DNA from 3 places in the Citrobacter sp. KH_055_1 genome. Region 1 is predicted to be linked to each of the others. Evidence: predicted binding sites of a transcription regulator. Region 1 holds the regulator's gene; each other region holds the start of a gene.

Region 1 (3,284 bases):
GACTTCGGCCTGCTGGAACAAACCTTCAGCGAATACGGCCAGACCGGCAAAGGCCAGTCACGAAAATATCTGCACACCTACGATGAAGCCGTACCGTGGAATCAGGTTCCGGGAACGTTTACCCCGTGGCAGCCGCTGCCTGAACCCACAGACGTCTTATTCTATGAAGGCCTGCACGGTGGCGTGGTGACGCCGCAGCAAAACGTGGCGCGGCATGTTGATCTGCTGGTCGGCGTGGTACCGATCGTCAATCTGGAGTGGATCCAGAAGCTGACCCGCGACACCAGCGAGCGCGGTCACTCCCGCGAGGCGGTAATGGATTCGGTGGTACGTTCAATGGACGACTACATTAATTACATCACCCCGCAGTTTTCCCGTACGCATATTAACTTCCAGCGTGTACCGACCGTCGACACCTCCAATCCTTTTGCCGCCAAAAGCATTCCGTCACTGGATGAAAGCTTTGTAGTGATTCATTTTCGTAATCTGGAAGGCATCGACTTCCCGTGGCTGCTGGCGATGCTGCAGGGCTCATTCATTTCCCATATCAATACATTAGTGGTGCCGGGCGGCAAGATGGGGCTGGCGATGGAATTGATTATGCTGCCGCTGGTCCAGCGACTGATGGAAGGCAAAAAAATCGAGTAAAGCGTGGGAAGTGCCCGATGGCGTTACGCTTATCGGGCCTACAAATCAACATCATCCATCCGGCATCAGGGATTACGCGGCAATCACTTCATAGGAATGGGTAATATTCACCGCTTTTTCCAGCATCAGCGCCACGGAGCAGTATTTTTCCGCGGAGAGATCGACGGCGCGAGACACCGAAGCGTCTTTCAGATCGTTGCCGGTAACGATGAAATGCAGATTAATATGGGTAAACAGACGCGGCGCTTCTTCACGACGCTCGGAAGTGAGCTTCACTTCGCAGTTGGTCACATCCTGACGACCCTTTTGCAGGATCGACACCACATCAATGGCGCTACAGCCACCCGCAGCCATGAGTACCATTTCCATCGGGCTCGGCGCTTTATCACCGGAGTTACCGTCCATCAAGATTTGGTGGCCTGAGGCGGACTCACCGAGGAAGGTTAACCCCTCAACCCACTTTACACGCGCTTGCATATTTCGTAACTCCAATGTTTCAATTTTCCTGACAGATTACGCGTACATAACAATTCTCGCAACGGAAGGCGACCTGAGTCATGCTGAAGCGAGACACCAGGAGACACACGGCGAAAGCTATGCTAAAACAGTCAGGATGCTACAGTAATACATTGACGTACTGCATGTATGCAGAGGACATCACATTACAGGCTGCAGTTCACTTTTTAGCAGCCCCTTTCCCAGGTAGCGGGAAGCATATTTTTGCAACCCCAGAGGCAGCGTCGTGTTCTGACTCTGGAGACAGCTTATAACAGAGGATAACCGCGCATGGTGCTTGGCAAACCGCAAACAGACCCGACTCTCGAATGGTTCTTGTCTCATTGCCATATTCATAAGTACCCATCGAAGAGCACGCTGATTCACCAGGGTGAAAAAGCGGAAACGTTGTATTACATCGTTAAAGGCTCAGTGGCAGTGCTGATCAAAGATGAAGAAGGGAAAGAAATGATCCTCTCTTATCTGAATCAGGGCGATTTCATTGGTGAATTAGGCCTGTTTGAAGAAGGCCAGGAACGTAGCGCCTGGGTACGTGCCAAAACCGCATGTGAAGTTGCTGAAATTTCATACAAAAAATTTCGTCAATTAATCCAGGTTAACCCGGATATTCTGATGCGCCTGTCTTCTCAGATGGCTCGTCGCCTGCAGGTAACGTCCGAAAAAGTAGGCAACCTGGCCTTCCTGGATGTCACCGGTCGTATCGCCCAGACCCTGTTGAACCTGGCGAAACAACCTGACGCGATGACCCACCCGGACGGCATGCAGATCAAAATCACCCGTCAGGAAATTGGCCAGATCGTTGGCTGCTCCCGTGAAACCGTTGGTCGTATCCTGAAAATGCTGGAAGATCAGAACCTGATCTCCGCGCACGGTAAGACCATCGTCGTCTACGGCACGCGTTAACCTCGTCGAAATGGCGCGTTACCTGGTAATGCGCCATTTTTGTTTGCACCGATGTGGCGAAGACTGATTTATCACCCCGAGATCAACTACGCACTACGACAAACGCTGGTGCTGTGTTTACCCGTGGCTGTCGGTCTTATCATCGGTCAGCTTCATCTGGGACTGCTATTCTCCCTCGTCCCCGCCTGCTGCAACATTGCCGGTCTTGATACCCCGCATAAGCGATTTTTTAAACGCTTAGTTATTGGCGCGTCACTGTTTGCCGGATGTAGCCTGATCATGCAGCTATTGCTGGCAGAAAGCATTGCGCTCCCGCTGATCCTTACCGGCCTGACGCTGGTTCTCGGCGTGACCGCCGAGTTAAGCCCGCTGCATGCACGACTGCTGCCCGCCTCACTGATTGCGGCAATTTTCACGCTAAGCCTGGCTGGCAACATGCCGGTCTGGGAACCGCTGCTGATCTATGCGCTGGGAACTTTGTGGTACGGCGCGTTCAACTGGTTCTGGTTCTGGCTGTGGCGTGAGCAGCCGCTGCGCGAATCGCTCAGCCTGTTATATCGCGAACTGGCCGATTACTGTGAAGCGAAATACAGCCTGCTAACCCAGCACGTCGATCCCGAAAAAGCGCTGCCCCCGCTGCTGGTTCGCCAGCAAAAAGCGGTGGATCTGATCACCCAGTGCTATCAGCAAATGCATATGCTGTCGGCGCATCACAACAACGAGTACAAACGCCTGCTACGGGCCTTTCAGGAGGCGCTGGATTTGCAGGAGCATATTTCCGTCAGCCTGCATCAACCAGAAGAGGTGCAGAAGCTGGTCGAACGCAGTCATGCAGAACAGGTGATTCGCTGGAATGCGCGCACCGTCGCCGACCGGTTACGCGTACTGGCAGATGACATTCTGTATCACCGCTTACCAACACGCTTTTCGATGGAAAAACAGATTGGCACGCTGGAGAAAATTGCCAACCAGCACCCGGAAAACCCGGTCGGGCAGTTTTGCTACTGGCACTTTAGCCGCATTGCCCGCGTGCTACGCACCCAGCGTCCGCTGTATGCCCGAGATTTAATGGCCGACAAACAGCGCCGCCTGCCGTTACTCCCGGCCCTGAAAAACTATCTGTCGCTGAAATCTCCCGCGTTGCGTAATGCCGGGCGTATCAGCGTCATGCTGAGCATCGCCAGCCTGATGGGCAGCGCCTTACACCTGCCCAAACC
Region 2 (3,284 bases), 2.0 Mb from region 1:
TCACGGTCGCGCCCATTTTTTCCAGCACATCGGCAAAGCGAATATCGCCCTGCATGCTGTTGCGGCCAATCCCGGTGACTTTCACCGTACCGCCTTTAATCGCTCCGGCGGCAAGGAAATACGAGGCCGATGACGCATCCCCTTCCACCAGGTATGCGCCAGGGGACTGGTACTGCTGTCCACCTTTGACAACAAAATGTTGGTAGTCCTGGTTCTCAATCTCAACGCCAAAGGTTTTCATCAGGTTTAGCGTAATATCGATGTAAGGTTTTGATACCAGCTCGCCTTTAATTGCGATCGTCGTATCCTGCGGCGCCAGCGGCGCGGTCATCAGCAACGCGGTGAGGAACTGGCTGGACACGCTACCGTCCACGTCAACCTGGCCACCGATAAAACCACCGCGCAGTCGTAAAGGCGGATAGTTTTCCTGCTCCAGGTAATCTATGTTTGCGCCCCCCTGGCGTAGCGCATCGACCAGATGGCCAATCGGGCGCTCTTTCATACGCGGTTCACCCGTCAGCACAATATCGTTGTGCCCCAGACACAGCGCAGCCGCCAGCGGACGCATCGCGGTGCCGGCGTTGCCAAGAAACAGTTCGACTGCACCTTCGGCCTGTAACGCGCCGCCGTTACCGATGATTTCGCAGCGGGTACGATCGGCAGAAAGGGTATAACTAATCCCTAACGCATTCAGCGCGTTAAGCATATGGCGGACATCATCACTGTCCAGCAGGTTGGTCAGGACAGTGGTGCCATTTGCTAATGCAGCCAGCAGCAAAGCGCGGTTAGAAACACTTTTAGAACCAGGCAGATTGATGGTGCCATCTACCCGCGCAATGGGTTGTAACGTCAGGGATTCCATGAAACTTAACTCTCAAAAACAGATATAAAAACCCCACAGGCTGGCTGTGGGGATGAAAAATAGCAGCAGATTAGCCGCGGCGACGCTCGAAATCGATCATGAAATCGGTCAACGCTTTCACGCCTTCAAGCGGCATTGCATTGTAGATAGACGCGCGCATCCCACCGACCACACGATGCCCTTTCAGCGCATGCAGACCGGCAGCAAAAGACTCTTCCAGGAACAGTTTATCCAGTGAGCTGTCAGCCAACTGGAAAGGAACGTTCATGCGCGAGCGGTTAGACTCCGCAACGTCGTTACGATAGAAATCACTGTTATCAATGACGCCGTACAACAGTTCCGCTTTTTGCTGGTTAATTTTGTCCATTGCGCTGACGCCGCCTTGCGCTTTCAGCCACTTAAAGACCAGACCAGAGAGGTACCAGGCAAATGTCGGCGGCGTGTTAAACATCGAGTCATTGTCGTTCAGGACGGTGTAATCGAGGATCGACGGGCAGGACACGTGCGCTTTGCCGAGTAAATCTTCACGTACGATGACGATCGTCAGACCCGCTGGGCCGATATTTTTCTGCGCGCCGGCGTAGATTACGCCATAGCGGCTAACATCAAGCGGCCCAGACAAGATGGTGGAAGACAGGTCAGCGGTCACCACAACGTTACTGGCAAAATTCGGCGTCTCATCGATTGCAATACCATCAATGGTTTCGTTCGGGCAATAGTGCAGATAAGCCGCATTGTCAGAAAGCTGCCATTCACTCATTGGCGTGACCGCCCGCAGGCCGTCAACGGTGACTTTGGCATCAATCACGTTTGGTGTGCAGTATTTCTTCGCTTCTTTAATGGCGCTGGCTGCCCAATAACCGGCATCGACGTAATCTGCCGTGGTCTTATCGCCTAAAATATTGAGCGGGATCCCGGCGAACTGACCGCGACCACCGCCATGGCAGAACAACACTTTGTAGTTGGAGGGAATGCTGAGGAGATCGCGAAAATCCTGCTCTGCTTCCTCTGCGACCTGGATAAACTCTTTACCACGGTGGCTAATTTCCATCACCGACGTGCCAAGACCATTCCAGTCGCGGAGATCCTGTTGAGCCAGTTTAAGTACGTCCGCCGGTAGCATTGCCGGACCTGAACTAAAATTGAAGACCTGAGTCATTTCCCCTCACCACGTTGTGTTGTTATCCGGTCAACATCCTGTCGTTGGCAATAATTCCTGTGACAGACATTGGGTATATGTTTTTCCTGTGGATATCGGTTTTATCATTCAGCGACACGCGCCGCAATGGGTAATACGGGTCAGGGGAAAAATGTGTCATTCGTCACACAACAGAATCTATCGGATTGACGGCTCAAAACCGATATTTTCGCTGTCAGGTGACCCGTTTTGCCCGACTGGCCTTCGTCCATTCTGGATTTGCACAGCGCGGACATAATTGATGATCCCCAGCGCGCATGTGAATAACTTCACTACAGCGTACGCAGGCATAATCCCCTGCCGCCGGTACCACCTTAAAGCGTTGCGTACAGTGTTTAGGCAGAATGCTGAGACCGGGTTTGACGTCTTCATCGGCAAAGAAATAGACGCTGATTTGCCCGTTTGTCTCCAGAATAGCGAGCTTCACCTGCCCTAATTGCTCTACACCGTTCAACCGCAATTCCATAAAAAACTCGAATTCCGTCATATTGGCGTTATTGAGCTTCGACCATGACAGTTCGCCGTCTTCGATGATCACCAGCGGTTTACCCTCCAGCAGATCCTCCAGCTTTTCACTGTGTGCCATCAGCCACATCACTAAGCGATACAGCAGCGCCAGGGTAATGAATACCACCAGCACCGGTAGCAGCGGAACATCGTCATAAAACGCCACATCTCCCGCTGCCGACCCCAGCGTCAGGATAATCAACACTTCAAAAAGCGACATCTGGCGTACACCACGCCGCCCCGTGAGCTTTAAAAACAGAAAAACCAATATAAAGGTATACAAGCTGCGCAGCGCCACCTCACCCAGAAACTCCATGGGCACTTTATCCAGCGCCATACGGTGTAAATCGAATGCTTTCATTTTGTACTCTTAACGTGGGTTATCGTGTGAAAGCATAGTCAACGCTTTTATTTGCGTCACCGCAGTGGCGGCGATAGCGCCATTCATATAAAACCCGTATCATTGCGCGCTTTCCGTACGACAAAAGTGATTTTCATGACGCAAACATTTATTCCCGGCAAAGATGCCGCGCTGGAAGATTCCATCGCCCGCTTCCAGCAAAAATTACTCGACCTTGGTTTCCAGATTGAAGAAGCCTCATGGTTAAACCCCGTTCCTAACGTTTGGTCTGTGCATATTCGCGATAAAGAGTGCGCACTGTGTTTCACCAACGGTAAAGGCGCGACGAAAAAAGCGGCGCTGGCTTCCGCGCTGGG
Region 3 (3,284 bases), 1.7 Mb from region 1:
TCGAGCGACCGCCTTGCGTCGATTTTCTACGTGTCTCCCCTGTCGGAAACACGCGGTTACTCTATTGAGAGAAACTAACTGAAAACAGTTCTCAACAACGTAAAATCTTCTGCAAAATACCTGGTCGGAAAGTATCAAATGCCTTTCTTAACCGCCAATACATTTTACAGATTTGTTAACCAATTCGCTTTTATCGAAAAAAAATCGCACATCAATGGTCCTCAAAAAGAGAGGTAATAATCGTAATATCATGATAGATAACGAATTAAATCCATTGAGCGGTTGATTACCCTGTCCGGTATCAATATGCCGATATAATTTACATAAAATTAACAATTGGTCATTAATTAGCACATTACTCTAAAATAGACACTGAAATAACTAATAACATTTCGATAATCCTTCAGCAAGCCCCAGAGTATAATGTTAGAAAAATAACAGTAAGCCCCCTATTCAGGGACGTAGCCATAAAAATTATTATCTTTTAAATCAATACGTAACGGATGGATTGGCAATCAGCATGTTTTACAATTTCAATGCTAATTTTCAACTTTAGTGAGACGTTTTACTGATAATGAAAAGAACGGAGCTGAGGGCCAGCTCCGTTTACTGAAAACAGTCCCGTCAGGCCAGTAAGCCCGGGAAAATAGATTTGATGCCGGTGACGATGAATTCAATCCCCAACGCCATGAGCAGTAAGCCCATAATACGCGTAATAACGTTAATACCCGTTTGCCCCAACAGGCGTACCAGCCAAGGAGCCATACGAAACAGTCCCCAACAGCATAAGGCAAACAGTGCAATCGCCACAAAGAACCCGAACAGGTTTAATGCGCTATGATAGCGAGTCCCCCAGACGATGGTTGAACTTATCGCCCCCGGCCCCGCCATCAACGGCAATGCCAACGGAACAACACCAACATTCTCGCGTATGGCAGTCTCTGACTTTTCCTGTTTGTTTTGTTTATCTTCCCCGAGTTTCCCACTGATCATCGACATTGCAATGGTTACCACCAGAATCCCGCCGGCAATTCTGAACGAATCAATCGAGATACCGAAGAGTTGCAGGATCGCATCACCAAGAAACAACGAGGTCCACAAAATAATCGCCACCGACAGGTTTGCCGTCAGATTGGTTTTGTTACGCGCCGCTGCGGTTTGGTAGCTGGTCATACTGATAAAGACCGGGATGATCCCGACGGGGTTGACCAACGCAAATAACCCAATGAAAAACTTAAAGTAAAGAGGAAAATCAAATAGCGTTTGGATCACGGTTAGCTCCGAAGCGTTAGCCGGATAAAATGAGTCATAAAAAATGTTAAAAACCGCGCTGAAGATACGCTTTTTGGCAGCATTCTTCACCTTCTATCTGCGTTAATCTCTGTAAACGTGCTACCAATACTCGGTGTTATTAATATGTATGAAATATGCTAATGTTAATCTCATTCATTCCATCAATTCGTTAACACTTGCCGATAAACACTAAAAGAGCCTGCTGAAAGGTGTCAGCTTCGCGTAAATTTGATCCAGATCACGCAGTTACTACTCAGAAGTGAGTAATCTTGCTTACGCCACCTGGAGGAAACGCGTTAGAGTTGAATACGCTAGCGTATAAGCTCTTTTAGTAAATCAATGTAAGGCGGGCGTTAATTAACCGTTTGATTTTCAAAACGTTACACAAATTTTCGTCGATCTGTCTATACTCTCGTAGCGAGCAGATGATTTACTAAAAAAGTTTAACATTATCAGGAGAGCATCATGGCTGTTACTAATGTCGCTGAACTTAACGCACTTGTAGAGCGCGTAAAAAAAGCCCAGCGTGAATATGCCAGTTTCACTCAAGAACAGGTTGACAAAATCTTCCGTGCCGCCGCTCTGGCTGCCGCAGACGCTCGAATTCCCCTCGCGAAAATGGCCGTTGCCGAATCTGGCATGGGTATTGTCGAAGATAAAGTGATTAAAAACCACTTCGCATCTGAATACATCTATAACGCTTACAAAGATGAAAAAACCTGTGGTGTCCTGGCCGAAGACCATACTTTTGGGACCATCACTATCGCTGAACCGATTGGTATCATCTGCGGTATCGTTCCAACCACTAACCCAACGTCTACTGCAATCTTCAAATCGCTGATCAGCCTGAAGACGCGTAACGCTATCATCTTCTCTCCACATCCGCGTGCTAAAGATGCAACCAACAAAGCGGCAGACATCGTTCTGCAGGCTGCTATCGCTGCTGGCGCACCAAAAGACCTGATTGGCTGGATCGATCAACCTTCTGTTGAACTGTCTAACGCTCTGATGCACCACCCGGACATTAACCTGATCCTTGCGACCGGTGGTCCTGGTATGGTTAAAGCAGCATACAGCTCTGGTAAACCGGCAATCGGTGTTGGCGCAGGTAACACCCCTGTTGTTATCGACGAAACAGCAGATATCAAACGTGCCGTTGCTTCCGTGCTGATGTCTAAAACCTTCGACAACGGTGTAATCTGTGCGTCTGAACAGTCCGTTGTGGTTGTAGATTCCGTATACGACGCCGTTCGCGAACGTTTTGCCAGCCACGGTGCCTATATGCTGCAGGGCAAAGAGCTGAAGGCTGTTCAGGACATCATCCTGAAAAATGGCGCGCTGAACGCGGCTATCGTGGGTCAACCGGCATACAAAATCGCTGAGCTGGCTGGTTTCTCCGTGCCGACTAACACCAAGATTCTGATTGGTGAAGTTAAAGTTGTCGACGAAAGCGAACCGTTTGCTCACGAAAAACTGTCTCCGACGCTGGCAATGTACCGTGCGAAAGACTTCGAAGATGCAGTTGTTAAAGCTGAAAAACTGGTTGCTATGGGCGGTATCGGTCATACCTCTTGCCTGTACACTGACCAGGACAACCAGCCAGAACGCGTTGCTCACTTCGGTCAGATGATGAAAACTGCACGTATCCTGATCAACACCCCGGCGTCTCAGGGTGGTATCGGCGACCTGTACAACTTTAAGCTTGCACCATCCCTGACTCTGGGTTGTGGTTCCTGGGGTGGTAACTCCATCTCTGAAAACGTTGGTCCTAAGCACCTGATCAACAAGAAAACCGTTGCTAAGCGAGCTGAAAACATGTTGTGGCACAAACTTCCGAAATCTATCTACTTCCGCCGTGGCTCACTGCCAATCGCGTTGGATGAAGTGATTACCGATGGTCACAAACGTGCGCTGATCGTGACCGACCGCTTCCTGTTCAACAACGGCTACGCTGACCAGATCACGTCTGTTCTGAAAGCTGCGGGCGTTGA

What was found. The regulator CRP, encoded in region 1, controls carbon source genes, mostly activating them, when cyclic AMP is high. The targets are predictions, from matches to a motif close to ATGTGANNNNNNTCACAT.
Region 2: the regulator CRP is predicted to act here: its motif matches at 2,173-2,190, upstream of serC (3-phosphoserine/phosphohydroxythreonine transaminase).
Region 3: the regulator CRP is predicted to act here: its motif matches at 1,520-1,537, upstream of adhE (bifunctional acetaldehyde-CoA/alcohol dehydrogenase).

What each region holds. Positions count from the first base shown of each region.
Region 1 is NZ_CM174473.1:355,344-358,627, reverse strand. It holds gene AC3ITF_RS01700 (phosphoribulokinase) at 1-648, shown strand, start outside; gene AC3ITF_RS01695 (OsmC family protein) at 721-1,125, opposite strand; gene crp (cAMP-activated global transcriptional regulator CRP) at 1,435-2,067, shown strand; gene AC3ITF_RS01685 (YccS/YhfK family putative transporter) at 2,119-3,284, shown strand, end outside.
Region 2 is NZ_CM174473.1:3,094,960-3,098,243, forward strand. It holds gene aroA (3-phosphoshikimate 1-carboxyvinyltransferase) at 1-862, opposite strand, end outside; gene serC (3-phosphoserine/phosphohydroxythreonine transaminase) at 933-2,021, opposite strand; gene AC3ITF_RS14720 (DUF421 domain-containing protein) at 2,236-2,928, opposite strand; gene ycaO (30S ribosomal protein S12 methylthiotransferase accessory factor YcaO) at 3,064-3,284, shown strand, end outside.
Region 3 is NZ_CM174473.1:2,055,517-2,058,800, reverse strand. It holds gene AC3ITF_RS09545 (YchE family NAAT transporter) at 625-1,272, opposite strand; gene adhE (bifunctional acetaldehyde-CoA/alcohol dehydrogenase) at 1,759-3,284, shown strand, end outside.